DNA from 2 places in the Arthrobacter saudimassiliensis genome. Region 1 is predicted to be linked to the other one. Evidence: riboswitches for the same ligand, from Rfam matches in the RefSeq annotation. Region 1 holds a riboswitch; the other holds the start of a gene.
The links. Region 1 has a riboswitch for S-adenosylmethionine ahead of AC5RV6_RS07095 (methionine ABC transporter ATP-binding protein). Riboswitches for the same ligand answer to the same signal wherever they lie in the genome.
Positions count from the first base shown of each region.

Region 2: linked by a shared signal. The riboswitch ahead of AC5RV6_RS02795 (hypothetical protein) and the one ahead of AC5RV6_RS07095 (methionine ABC transporter ATP-binding protein) in region 1 are both predicted to bind S-adenosylmethionine.

Region 1 is NZ_JBNHFX010000001.1:1,496,026-1,502,939, reverse strand. Features, by position in the region: gene AC5RV6_RS07115 (MetQ/NlpA family ABC transporter substrate-binding protein) at 1-893, opposite strand, end outside; gene AC5RV6_RS07120 (acyl-CoA dehydrogenase family protein) at 1-3, opposite strand, end outside; gene AC5RV6_RS07110 (LLM class flavin-dependent oxidoreductase) at 899-2,392, opposite strand; gene AC5RV6_RS07105 (MetQ/NlpA family ABC transporter substrate-binding protein) at 2,417-3,349, opposite strand; gene AC5RV6_RS07100 (methionine ABC transporter permease) at 3,484-4,149, opposite strand; gene AC5RV6_RS07095 (methionine ABC transporter ATP-binding protein) at 4,142-4,993, opposite strand; SAM riboswitch class I at 5,113-5,210, opposite strand; gene AC5RV6_RS07090 (hypothetical protein) at 5,315-5,638, opposite strand; gene AC5RV6_RS07085 (CoA-binding protein) at 5,706-6,122, opposite strand; gene AC5RV6_RS07080 (3-keto-5-aminohexanoate cleavage protein) at 6,305-6,914, shown strand, end outside.
Region 2 is NZ_JBNHFX010000001.1:609,993-616,906, reverse strand. Features, by position in the region: gene AC5RV6_RS02825 (thiolase family protein) at 1-245, shown strand, start outside; gene AC5RV6_RS02820 (enoyl-CoA hydratase/isomerase family protein) at 273-998, shown strand; gene AC5RV6_RS02815 (3-hydroxyacyl-CoA dehydrogenase family protein) at 998-1,867, shown strand; gene AC5RV6_RS02810 (hypothetical protein) at 2,062-2,856, shown strand; gene AC5RV6_RS02805 (GyrI-like domain-containing protein) at 2,921-3,379, opposite strand; gene AC5RV6_RS02800 (tyrosine-protein phosphatase) at 3,476-4,294, shown strand; gene AC5RV6_RS02795 (hypothetical protein) at 4,231-4,617, opposite strand; SAM riboswitch class IV at 4,698-4,825, opposite strand; gene AC5RV6_RS02790 (SGNH/GDSL hydrolase family protein) at 4,933-5,886, opposite strand; gene paaZ (phenylacetic acid degradation bifunctional protein PaaZ) at 6,134-6,914, shown strand, end outside.

The DNA.
Region 1 (6,914 bases):
CATGCCTGCCACCACCGGGTCAGCTCATCCAGCGGATCGGTGTCCCAGGGCGTGGGCAGCACCCCGCCCATGTATCCGGCGAACCACGCCCGGACTTCCCCGGACTGGTAGGCCTCCTGCAGCACCTGTGCCTTCTCGGAGGCCGCGAAGTCGGCGGTGCCGGCGACGACGCAGCGGAAGGGAAGCTGGTTGGCGTCCGCCTCGAAGGCCAGGGCACCGTCCCGCGTGAGTCCGATTTCTGCGGCGAGGCGGATGAAGAGGAACCCGGCGTCGACGTCGGGCAGCGTCTTGGACAGTGACTGCTGGTCCACTTCCACGAACTGCAGATTCCGCGGGTTGGCGGTGATGCTCTCCTGCGAGGTGTGGATGACGCCCACACCCTCCTCGAGCTCCAGGAGCCCCGCGTCCCGCAGCAGCACCAGGCCGCGGCCGTTGTTCGCCGGATCCACCGGCAACCCGATCCGGGCGCCGTCGGGCAGGTCGGCCAGGGTTCTCCAGCGTTCGGACCAGATGCCGGCCGGGGAGCCGTAGACGTAGAACAGCGGCTCCAGCTCCAGGTCCTTGTCCACGTTGAACTGCTGCAGATAGGCACCGTGCTGGAAGTAGTTCGCATCGAATTCGCCGTTGGCCACGGCAAGGTTCGGCTGCACGATGTCCGTCACGTAGGTGGCCTCCAGCGTCCACCCCTGCTCGGCGAGCAGTTTCTGCGCGATCTTGGTCGGCTCCTGGTAGGGCGCGGATTCGGTGACGATCAGGCGGATCCGCTTCTCGTCGGCGGCGGCGGAGCCGAGCCCGCAGCCCGTGGCTGCGGTCAGCGCGGCGGCGCCGGCGCCGATGAGGCTGAAGCGCAGGAAGTCCCGCCGCTGCAGGGAGGGCCGTGGGATAGGGGGCATGGGAATCAGTCCTGGGAGTCGGCGGAAACGGGAACGGGGGCAAGGGCAGGGACGGGGCCCTCCGCGGCGCGCCGGGTTTCGGCGGCCGCGGAGGAACCCTGGAAGGCACCGCGCCAGCGGGCGGCGGGGTGCCGGTCGTTCAGATGCGCACCGGGGTAGGCGGCGCTGCGTCCGAAGACCTTCTCCCGCAGCGTTCCTTCGGCGTACCCGGTCTGGGCGAGGCCGCGACGGCGCAGTTCCGGCAGGACACCGTCAATGAAGTCGGTGTAGGAGCCGGGCAGGAGGGAATTGATGATGTTGATGCCGTCCACGCCGGCGTCCTGCCAGCGTTCAAGTTCGTCGCCGATCTGTTCCGGGGTGCCGACGATCTGCTGCGCCTCGGTGCGGTACCGGGCGACGTCGGCCAGGGTGGGGTTGCGGCCGGGGGTGGAGGCGATGATGGCCTCCAGCACCCCGCGGCCGCCTTCGGTGGTGATGTCCCCGATGGGGGTGTCCAGGGGAAGCCCGCCGAAGTCGACGCCGAGCCCGCCGCCGATGTGCGCGACGACGGCGTCCAGGTCCAGGTAGGCGTCCAGGTCCTGCTTCTTCCGCTGTGCCTCCTCCTCGGTGCCGCCGACGACGAAGGACAGCCCGGTGAACACCAGGACGTCCTCCGGCAGCCGCCCGGCGTCGGCGGCATGCAGCCGTACCCCGGCGGCCACCGTCGCGGCGTGCTCCGGGTTGGGCGCGAAGATGAACGTCGCCTCGGCGTTGGCTGCGGCGAACCGCTGCCCGCGCCCGGAACTGCCCGCCTGGAACAGGAACGGGGTGCGCTGCGGCGACGGGGCGACCAGATGCGGTCCCTCAATGGAGTACCGGTCGCCGCGGTGATGGATCTTGTGCACCTTCTCCGGGTCGGCGTACACGCCGGCCGCCTTGTCGGCGAGCACCGCGCCGTCGTCCCAGGACCCTTCCCAGAGCTTGTAGACGGCCTCGACGTATTCGTCCGCCCAGTCGTACCGGTCCGCGTGCGCGGCCAGGCCGTCGCCGCCGAAGTTGCGGTGCGTGTTCTCCAGCACCGAAGTGACGATGTTCCAGCCGATCCGGCCACCGCTGAGGTGGTCCAGGGTGGAGACCTGCCGGGCGAACTGGAACGGATGGGACTGCACCACCGACGACGTCGCGGCCAGCCCGATGTCGCTGGTGGCGCCGGCCAGGGCGGACAGCAGGATCAGCGGATCGTTGGCCGGCACCTGCAGGCCGCGGCGCACGTGCGAGGCCCACCCGCCGTCGTGATCTCCGTAGAGCCCGGCGACGTCGGCAAGGAACAGGGCGTCGAACTTTGCCTCCTCCAGCTGCTGCGCCAGCCCGGTCCAGAAGGCGAGCTCGGTGTAGCGGTGCTGTTCGGCGTCGGGGTGGCGCCACTGCCCGCCGCGGATGTGGCTGGGGGTGTTCATGAGGAACGCGTTCAGCAGCAGGCGGGGCCGGCCCTGCGGAAAGCGGGGGCTTGGGGTGCTCATAAGGTCCTTTCGGGTAGGCACGGGTCAGGCTGCGGTGACGGAGGCGGAGAGCTGTTCGAAGGCGGGCAGCGGATCCTCGCCCCAGGGCAGCTGGAAGAAGCCGTCCTGGTAGCCGGTGAAGAACTTCCGGACCTCGTCGCTCTGGACGGCGATGCGCAGCGCGTTCGCGGCTTCGGAGCCGGCGAAGTCCCGGCTGCCGGCGAAGATGGAGCGGTACGGGATTTCGTCGTCCTCCTGCTCCTCGGCCACCACCGTCGCCTTTTCGTGGATGCCGGCGTCCACCGCGGTGGATTGGAACATGAACCCGGCGTCCACGTCTTCCAGGGTCTGGCTGAGCGAAAGCTGGTCCACCTCCACGAACTTCAGGTTCCGCGGGTTGGCGGTGATGTCCTGCTGCGAGGCGGTGACCACGGCGACGCCGTCGGCCAGTTCCAGCAGCCCGTGGGCGCGGAGCATGAACAGGGCGCGGCCGTTGTTGGCCGTGTCCACCGGGATGCTGACGGTGGCGCCGTCGGGCAGGTCGCTGACGGCCTTGTGCCTGTAGGAGTAGAGCACCGCCGGGGAGTTACGGATGTAGAACAGCGGCACCAGGTCCAGCCCCTGGTCCCGGTTGAACTGGGCGAGGTAGGCCATGTGCTGGAAGCAGTTGGCGTCCGCCTCACCGTTCGCGACGGCGATGTTGGGCTGGTTGATGTCGTTGACGAAGGTGGTCTGCAGCTCCCACCCTGCGTCCTTGAGCAGCCGGGCCGCGATCGTCACCGGCTCCTCGTAGACCTTCACCTGCGAGGAGATCAGCCGGATGGTGCGGCTGTTCCCGGCGGAGGCGCCGCCCAGGCCGCAGGAGGCGAGCAGCGGTGCGGCCGCTCCTGCGGCGCCGGCCGCGGCGAGGTACTTGAGCAGGGTGCGGCGGCTGGCTCCGGGCACGGTGGAGCTGTTTTTGGGTGTGGTGAAGTACAAGATGTCCTCTTCGGGAAGAATGCGGAAATGTGCGGGGCGGATGCGGGCCGGCCCCGGGGCGGCGCCGTCGGGTTGCTGCGTCAGGCGCCGCCGTCGGGATGGGCCCGGAAAGCGGAGGTGTGGCCCGGGGTGGGCTAGATGCGTTTGTCGGCGCGGCGGGCCAGCAGGGATCCGGTGAGCTGGACCGCCTGGACCAGCACGATCATCAGCACGATCGCGGTGACCATCAGCCCGGTCTCGTAGCGGTAGTAGCCGTAGCGGATGGCGAAGTCGCCGATCCCGCCGCCGCCCACCAGCCCGGCCATGGCCGAGTAGGAGATGAAGCTGACCGTCATGATCGTGATGGAGCCGATCAGCGCCGGTTTCGCCTCCACCAGCAGGACGTCCCGGACGATCTGGCCGCGGGTGGCGCCCATGGAGCGGGCCGCCTCGACCACGCCGCCGCCGAGCTGGGTGATGTTCTGTTCGGCGAAGCGGGCGAAGTACGGGATCGCGTTGATGGTCAGCGGCACGATCACCGCAGCGGTGCCGATGGTGGTGCCCACGACCAGCCGGGTGAACGGGATGATCGCGATCAGCAGGATCAGGAACGGGAACGAGCGGACCAGGTTCACGGCCGAGTCCAGGATCCGGTGCAGCTTGGGTTTGTGCCCCAGCCCGTTGGGCCCGATCGCGTACAGCAGCACCCCCAGCGGGGTGCCGAGCAGCACGGCGAGCGGAATGGAGACCAGCAGCATGGTGCCGGTCTCGCCGAGGGCGGCGAGCAGTTCCGGCCAGACTTCGAGGATGCGCTCAAACACCGGCCACCGCCTGGGTGGCTGCGGGAGCGGCGGCGCGGACCTTGGGCCGGTCCAGCTCGACGTCGTCGGAAACCAGGTACCGGCCGATCGCCGTCGCCGGGGCGAAGCCGGGCCGGGCCAGTTCGGTGAGGTCGAACTGCTCCACGACGCGGCCGGCCTCCATCACCGCCACGTTGTCCGCGATCGCCTTGACCACGTTCATTTCATGGGTCACCAGCACCACGGTGATCCCGAACTCCCGGTTCACGTCGGTCAGGTACTGCAGCACGGAGGCGGTGGTGCGCGGGTCGACGGCGGAGGTCGGCTCGTCGCAGAGCAGCACCTTCGGGTTGGTGGCCAGGGCGCGGGCAATGGCGACCCGCTGCTTCTGCCCGCCGGAGAGCTTGGCCGGATAGGTGCCGGCCTTGTCGGCGAGGTCGACGACGTCGAGCGCCTCCGCGGCGCGGCGGCGCCGTTCCGGTCCCGGGACGCCGGCGAACTTCAGCGACACCTCCACGTTCTGCGCCGCGGTCAGGTTGTTCAGCAGGTTGAAGTGCTGGAAGATCATGCCGATGCCGTGCCGGCGGCGGCGCAGCGCCCGGTCGTCCAGCGCGGTCAGCTCCTCGCCGTCCACCCAGACCCGGCCCGACGTCGGGCGTTCCAGCAGGTTGATGTTGCGCAGCAGCGTGGATTTTCCGGCTCCGGAGAAGCCGATGATGCCCTGGATGCTGCCGCCGGGAATGGTGAGGCTGACGTCGTCGACGGCGGTGAAGCTGCCGCCGGCCACGGTGAAGGTGGTGCCCACGTCCTCCAGCCGGATGGTGCTGCCTCCGGCTGCGGCGGGGGGCGGGTAGGTCTCGATCATGTGATCCTCCTAGGCGTCATGCCCGAAGGAAGGTATGCGTGCGTGCACTGCCGGAACCGGCCCGGGGGGCGCAGGGCAGCGCCGGGCAGGGCCGGGAAAGGCGGTGCAGTCTGCTGCCTTCTCCATCGGTCCTGGCATTAGCACCGTGCTTCACCGGCCGGTGAAGGGGTTGCTGCGGCGTCAGCGAGCCAGGTCTCTCAGCCGCTCGGGATGGTTAACGGGACCCATCCTTGCCGCAATGGAGGCACATGCGCAAGGACCGCCCGTGCAGCGGCGACACATTCCGCCACATGACGTGGGTCACATCTACTCTGGCCGTTCCTACGAAGAGGGTTCGGCTTCCTCCGCCGGGCTGTTCTCGTCGGTTTCCAGCGCCGGCTGCTCCTCGCGGTCCTCGCCGGTGTTGCCTTCGGCGACGGCGGCGTCACCGGCGTTCTCCGCCGGGTCGGCCTTCTCATCCACCAGTTGGCTGCCGGCGGCGTCCTCCGTGCCTTCGCCGGCGTCCGCGTCCTCTGACGTCTCCTTGGCCTCGTCCCGCTTGGCCTGCTGGCGCGCCTTTTCGGCGTCGGCCGTCATTTTGCGGGTGACGGCGTCGTTGAACTCGTTGGGGGAACCGGCCAGGTTGTCGCTAGGGCTCTCGGTCATGCTCATCTCCTTGCTCGGGGAACGGATGGGTCCTGTACTGCGGTGCGTGCCGGGCCGCGGCTGCGGGTCAGCGCCCGAACTGCGGCGCTTCGATCACCGGGCAGGTGTCCATCACGACGTCGAGGCCGGCGTCGGCGGCCCGCTGTGCGGCGGCCTCGTCGATCACGCCCAGCTGCAGCCAGACGGCCTTCGCGCCGATCTCGATGGCCTGATCCACCACGGCGCCGACCTTGGACGAGTTGACGAAGCAGTCCACCACGTCGATCTGCCCCGGAACCTCGGCCAGCGTGCGGTAGCCCTTTTCGCCGTCGAAGTCCTCGCCCTTGAGGTTCACGGGGACGATCTCCATGCCGAGCCGGTCCCGCACGAACCGCGAGACTCCGACGGCGGTGCGCATCGGATTGTTGGACAGCCCGACGACGGCCCAGCGGCCCTTGGTGGTGAGCAGTCGTCCAACGGTTTCGGGGTCATTCACGTGAGCCATGGGGTCTCCTTGCCTCGGGTGCAGATGGTTCCTGCACGGGGGTGCCGTGGTTCGCCCCAGCCTACTGGAGCGTGTCGTTTCGCGTCTCCGCCCGCTGTCGTGCACACTGTCCGGCACGGACCGGGCCCGCCGGGGCTCCAGTCTTCCCGCTCGCCGCCCGCTGCGATTTCCAAGGAGGAGCCATGCTCAAGGCCTGCCTGAACGGGCCGCGGCTGCCCGATGAGCATCCTGCCCTGCCGGTCACGGCAGAGCAGCTGGCCGAAGCCGCAGCGGCCGCCGCAGCCGCGGGCGCCGAAGCCGTACACCTGCACGTCAAGGACGCTGCGGCCCGGGACACCTTCGACCCGCTGCTGCATGCCGCGGCGGTCACCGCCGTCCGAGCCCTGGCACCGGGGCTGCCCGTTGGCGTCACCACCGGCGCATGGGCCGAACCGGACCCTGCCACCCGGGTGCGGCTGATCAGCAGCTGGACGGTGCTGCCGGATTTCGCGTCGGTGAACTGGCACGAGGACGGCGCCGAGGAGGTGGCCGCGGCGCTGCTCGGACGCGGGATCGGCGTCGAAGCCGGGCTCTGGACGCCGGCCGCCGTCGCCACCTGGCAGCACTCCGCGCTCCAGGACCGGTGCCTGCGCGTGCTGCTGGAGGTCCAGGATGAGCAGCCGGGGAGCGGTCATAACCGTTCCGGTTCCCCGCCCGACGACGCCGGCGTCGCCTCGGCGAAGCAGCTGCTGGAGGCGCTGGGCCCGACGGAGCTGCCGGTCCTGCTGCACGGGGAAGGCGCCACGGCCTGGC
Region 2 (6,914 bases), 890 kb from region 1:
CCTTCGAGCTCAACGAAGCCTTTGCCACCCAGTCGCTGGCCTGCATCCGCCGCCTCGGCGTGGACGAGTCGATCGTGAACACCGACGGCGGCGCGATCGCGCTCGGCCACCCGCTGGGTTCCTCCGGCTCCCGGATCGCGATCACCCTGCTCGGCCGGATGGAGCGCGAAGGCGTGTCCAAGGGCATCGCCACCATGTGCGTGGGTGTCGGCCAGGGCACCGCCATGCTCCTCGAGGCGGTCTAAGTGGCGGACTTCGCAGCCTTCAAGACCCTGCGCGTCACCGAGCAGCAGGACCGCGTCATCGCCGTCCTGGACCGGCCCGAGGTGCGCAACGCCATCGACCAGGCCATGGTCGATGAGCTGCATGCCCTGTGCGCCGAGCTGGAGGAGAACCCCAAGGTCCTCATCCTCGCCGGGTCGAACGGCATCTTCGCCTCAGGCGCCGATATCGCCCAGCTGCGCGAGCGCCGTCGGGAAGATGCCCTGCGCGGCATCAACTCGACGATCTTCCACCGCATCGCCAAGCTGCCGATGCCGGTGATCGCCGCCGTCGACGGCTATGCGCTGGGCGGGGGAGCGGAGCTGGCCTTCGCCGCCGACTTCCGCCTGGGCACGCCGAAGGTGAAGATCGGCAACCCGGAGACCGGGCTCGGGATCATGGCCGCCGCCGGGGCCACCTGGCGGCTGAAGGAGCTTGTGGGCGAGCCGCTGGCCAAGGAGATCCTGCTCGCCGGCCGGGTGCTGAACGCCGAGGAGGCCCTCGCCGTCCGGCTGATCACCGAAATCCACGAACCCGACGCCCTGCTCGACGCCGCGAACGCCCTGGCGGACCGGATCGGGAAGCAGGACCCGCTGGCCGTGCGCATCACCAAGACCGTGTTCCACGCTCCGGCGGAGGCGCACCCCGTCATCGACACCCTCGCCCAGGGCATCCTCTTCGAATCCCCGGCGAAGTTCGACCGCATGCAGGCATTCCTGGAAAGGAAAAAGAAGTAATGGCATCCAGCACCACCCCGACCAGCATCCCCAAAACCGTCGGCGTCCTCGGCGGCGGGCGGATGGGGGCGGGCATCGCCCACGCCTTCCTCGTCTCCGGCGCCGCGGTCACCGTGGTGGAGCGCGACGACGACGCCGCGGCCGGTGCCCTGGAGCGGGTCACCTCGGCCGTCGGCAAGAGCGTGGAACGCGGCACCGTCAGCGAGACCCGCGAGGCGCTCGAAGCCCGGCTGTCGGTGTCCACCGACTACGCATCCTTCGCCGGCTGCGACCTGGTGGTCGAGGCCGTGCCCGAGGACTTCGAGCTGAAGGTCTCCGCCCTGACCCGGGTCGAGGAGCAGCTGGGCGGGACCGCGTGGCTGGCGTCGAACACCTCGTCGCTGTCCGTTTCCGACCTGGCGGACAAGCTGGCCCGCCCCGAGCGGTTCTGCGGCCTGCACTTCTTCAACCCGGTGCCCGCCTCCACCCTGATCGAAGTGGTCCTGGCCCGGCAGACGTCCGAGGAGCTGGCCGCCCTGGCTCCGGCCTGGGTCACGGACCTGGGCAAGACCCCCGTGGTCGTCAATGACGCCCCCGGCTTCGCCAGCTCCCGGCTCGGCGTCGCCATCTCCCTGGAGGCGATGCGGATGGTCGAGGAGGGCGTGGCGTCCGCCGAGGACATCGACAACGCCATGGTGCTGGGCTACAAGCACCCCACGGGCCCGTTGAAGACCACCGACATCGTGGGCCTGGACGTGCGCCTGGGCATCAGCGAGTACCTCGCCTCCACGCTCGGCCCGCGGTTCGAGCCCCCGCAGATCCTGCGGGACAAGGTGGCCCGCGGCGAACTGGGCCGCAAGTCCGGCAAGGGCTTCTACGACTGGAGCTGACCCTCAACCGGCATCGGCAGCCCGTTCCCGTTTTCGGGGGCGGGCTGCCTGCATCCGGAGAATTCGCGGAGATAGCGAATGCCTATCTGCGGATTTGACTTCAATCTTCGCCCCGGGTTGACTACTCGCCTTAGGCCGCTGCCGGGAATGCCTGAAAGCGGATACTTATGACAATGGGGGTCAGCATGCCGCGTATGTCCAGGATCATTAAGCCCGGAATGGTTGCCGGTGCCGCAGCCGTCCTCCTTCTCGTCTCCGGCTGTTCAGGTGAAAGCGAGGCTGACGCCCAGAGCCCCGCAGCGTCCCCAACCACAGTGATTGTGGACGGGGTGGAGTACGGGCCGACGATCGACGGCATGCCCACCCTGAAGGAGCTGGCCTCCGACGAGCGGGGAGAGTGGCGCAAGACAACCATCCTGCCGGATGATCCTGCCTTCACGTTCGAACCCTCGGTCATCACCGAGGCGGCAGGCTCGGTCTGGAGCGAGGCGGACATCAAGGAAGCCCAGCGCCTCGCCGTTGAAATGGCGGTCGACATGATTGACACCGCAGCCAACGGCGCCCCGGGCGACAGCCAGGCCAGGGTCGACTGGTGGGAGCTGAACATGGACAAGTTCGACCCGGTCTGGCAGCAGGAGATTTACAACAGCCTGATTTCCGATGACCCGAACCTCGCCGTCGTGTTCAAGGGCACCCACCGGGAAGCCAGTGATACATCGGACGGCTACGGCCTCGTCTACGGCGAGGGCGAGGTCCATATCAAGGACCGCGCCATCGAGACGACCGCAATCGACGCCGGCCCCATCGGAGATGAGAACGGCATTTCCGTCGCCTTGGATATTGATTACGTCAACGTCGCCGAGGTAAACGGCAAAAAGACCGACGAGGAAGTGGAAGGAAAGCTGATCTACCATTTCACGAAGAGCGAGGACGGTCAGCTTCGCATCTCCGGCGTGCAGCCTGAATTCAGGTACCAGATCCTTAACTAGCAAGGCCACCAACAGTTTCCCGCGTTTGTCGGCGTCCGGCCGGCCACCGCGGGAAACTGTCGTTTCAGGGCCGGATGACGGGCTGCTGCAGCTCAGTCACCCAGTCACTCTGATCATCGGAGACCGCGCGTAGGTAGAGCTCCCGGCAGGGCCCGGACGGAACGAATCCCCTGGCGATGATCTCCGTGTGCAGGGCCTGCCAGCTTTCGCCGATACGCTCCATGGAGCCCAGATGGACGCCGCATACCGCGGCGGCGACGCGGGGCAGTCCCACCGTCTCGACGCCGTCGGGCGCCGTCCCGGCGTGCTCGTAGCCGGCGGTCACACGCAACCCTGCCTCGCCTGCCTCGTACACTGCCACCGGCGTCGCCAGCGACGCTCCGGCCCGGGCCAGTTCGGCAGCCACACTGTCGAACAGCGGGCCGACGACGCCGGCGATCTCGGGCTGCTCCGACACGACGGCCGTGCGGGCAGCCAGCCGGAGGGCAGGGAGGGGCTTTTCGATGATTTCAATCGGGGACATCCGGTTCTCCTTCTCGATTCGGTGGAGCCGCCGGTCATCCGGCGGTGGCGGAGACCGCGCGGAGGCTCCCTGCCCGCCCGAGGCTACGCTGGATGCATGGAAGCCGACAGCCGGAGCAGGCACTGGGACGGAGCCGTCAACGCCCGGGACCTGGGCGGGCTGCCCGTGGCAGGCGGACGCCGGGTCCGGCCGGGCCGCCTGATCCGGATGGGGCGCGCGGAGTGGCTGACCGAACAGGGCTGGCGCCAGGCCTGGGATGACGGGGTCCGCACCGTGATCGACCTGCGAAATGTCCAGGAGCAGGGCCGCAGGGACAGCGACCCTGACGTGCCCGACGCCGTCCAGGCCCGCTTCCGGCGGCTGTCCCTGCCGATTCAGGACTGGCAGGATCCCGACTTCACCGCGCTCACCGGCCCTTACATGGATTCGCCCAGGTTCTACCGCGAGAACCTGCGCCGCTGGCCGCAGCGCCTGGCCGCCGTTATGGAGGCGATCGCTGATGCGCCCGACGGCGGAGTCGTCTTCCACTGTTCCGCCGGCAGGGACCGCACCGGGCTGGTCGCCATGCTGCTGCTGCAGCTGGCCGGCGCGGCCCCGGAGACCATCGCCGCCGACTATGTCCAGGGCCTGTGCGGCATCAACGCCCACCACGCCCGGCAGCGTACGCCGCGGGAACGGCCGCTGACCCCGGCCGAGCTGCATGACCGCGCGGAGGCGGAACGGGCGGCGCTGCTCACGGCGCTGGAGGGATTCGATACCGAGGGCTACCTGCGCAGCGCAGGTGCGCGGCCGGAGGTGCCGGACCTGCTGCGGGCCCGGATGCTCGATCCGAATGGCCGCTCACTGACCGGTCACTCACTCGACGCCACCTGGTCCTCAGCGGATCGGCTGAGGCCCGGGCGCAGGCAGGGATGAACCCGGTCCAGCCGGGCCAAGTAGAAAAAAGAGCTCCCGGTGGGTCCCAGGAAACCGCCCGGAACCATCAGCGTGGAATACCGCGGGCACCACTGCGGAGGGGCGACGGCGATCTTCAGCGCCGCGGCCAGCGCCGGCACGTCGTGGAACCAGAACAGCTGCTGCTGCCCCTCGCGAATCAGATGGATGAGCTGCAGGTCGGCATCCACATGGATCTCGACGTCCACCCAGTAGTCCAGTTCGGCCATCCGGCGGTGGTGGATCCAGTGGACGCGGTGGCCGGGCGTGTAGCTGCGGCAGCGGGACGTGGTATCGGTGCCCAAGAAAGTTCCCCTTCGGGTTGTCCTTGCCTGCGCCGGATGCCGCTGCCCCCCCGCCGTACCGGAACCCTGGAGGTGCCGCAGGCGGACGGCCTGCGGCGAATGCAGGCCGCTTCGTCATCCGAACCACCCGCCGAACAAGGGGGTTGGTGTGTGGCAGGTCGGAGCCTTCCCTCGGCGCCGGGCGCGTCGGGTGCCACATCTCGTGAAGCTGGATTTACTGTAGCGCAGGGCTCGGACACCGGGGAAGCGCCGGTCCTGTCCGGCGCGGCCCGGTCCGTCCCCGCGCCGCAGCTTCCGACGGGTTCTCCTGCGGGCTCAACGGCAGCCGGGCCGCCCGCGGCGGTCGTCGAATGAGGCGTCGGCGAGGATGGCCGGCAGGTAGCCCTGTTCGTAGCCGGCGGCGTTCGGGTGCAGGTCGAACGGCCCGCCTTCGAGCCGGATCCAGGGGTCCGGCGAGCCGATGCCGTGCCCGGCGAACTCGTCCACCACGTCCACGAACACCGCGTCCTCAGGCAGCTGTGCCGAGATGACGGCGTTCAGCTCGTCGGTGCCGGCGTTGAACAGCTCCTGGGCGGGTACGCTCAGCGCGCCGGGGACGGCGGCCTCGAAGAGGTGGGGATACCCGGTCACCACGAGTTCGGCCCGCGGGGCTGCGTCCCGGATCCGCTGCAGCGAGGCGGCGATGCCCGGAGCAAGGACGGTCCGGGCATACGCCTGGGCCTGGGCAATGGCCGGGGCGCAGGTGGCCGGCAGTCCGGGGCCGGCACACGCGGCAACGACGTCACCGAAGCGGACGTCGTTGCCGCCGATGGTCACGGTGACCAGATCGGTGCCGCGGTGCAGCAGTCCCTGGGCCAGCACGGTGTCAATCTGCTGCGGCAGGTCCACGGGCCCGGCCGGCGGGGCGGGATCGGTGGTCAGCGCCGTCGCTCCGGCGCAGGTGGCGTCGGCCTGCAGATCCACCCGGCGCAGGGCATCCAGCAGGGCCGGGTAGCCGAAGGCGGTTCGGCCGCATTCCCGGACGTCGTCGCTGCCGCCGTAGCCGGAGGCATAGGAATCGCCGAGGGCCACATAGTCGACGGTGCGGCCGCGCGGGTGGCGCCCGCCGTCATCGCCCCTGCCTCCGTGCCAGGTGACCGTGGCCTCTGCTGCCGGAACAGCCCCCGCTGCCGGAACAGCCCCCGCTGCCGGAGCAACTCCGGCAGCCAGGGCCAGGAGGACAGCGGCGCCGGCAGAACGGCGCAATGCGCGGAGGATACGGGATGCCATGGGAGCCTCCAGGCGAAAGGGTGGAGCAGCTGAGGGAGGATCAAGGCTAGTGCGCAGCCGGGCCGCTGTCAGCCGGGGAGGCCCGAAACCGGGCGGTGAACGGTCGACGCAGTGGTGTGCACCACGGACGATTGCGGTACGCTGGAGTTTATTACCGACCGTCCGGTCAGTTATCTGTGCACGGGGATGGCCCCGCTGCCGCATCCAAGGCCGGAATCCCGTCCCGTTCCGAAAGGGCCCGTCAAAGATGACCGCAACAGCCGTTGACGTGCAGATCGTTCCCAGTTTCGTCCAGGACGCCTGGTGGACCCCCGAGCGCAGCCAGGTCTCCGCTCCCGCCGAAGTCCGGGACGCCAGCACCGGCGAGACCCTCGCCCTGGTCAGCTCCGAAGGCCTCGACCTGGCCGCCGCCGTCGAGCATGCGCGGACCGTGGGCCAGCGCGAACTTGGCGCCCTGACCTTCCACCAGCGCGCCCTCAAGCTCAAGGAGCTGGCGCAGTACCTGAACTCCCGCAAGGCCGAGCTGTACGAGATCTCCGCCCGCACCGGCGCGACCAAGGGCGACTCCATGGTGGACATCGACGGCGGCATCGGCGTCCTGTTCACCTTCAGCTCCAAGGGCCGCCGCGAGCTGCCCAACTCCACGGTGATCATCGACGGCGCCATCGAGCAGCTGTCCAAGGACGGCTCCTTCATCGGCGAGCACATCTACACCCGCATTCCCGGCGTCACGGTGCAGATCAACGCCTTCAACTTCCCGGTCTGGGGCATGCTCGAAAAGCTCGCCCCCGCGTTCATCGCCGGCGTGCCGACCATCGTCAAGCCGGCCACCCCCACCGGATACCTGGCGGCCGAAGCGGTGAAGATGATCACCGAATCCGGCATCCTGCCCGCCGGCTCGCTGCAGCTGATCTCCGGGTCCGCCCGCGACCTGCTCGACCACCTCGACTACCGGGACATGGTCTCCTTCACCGGTTCCGCCTCCACCGCCAACCGCCTGAAGTCCCACGTCAACGTGGTGGAGGGCG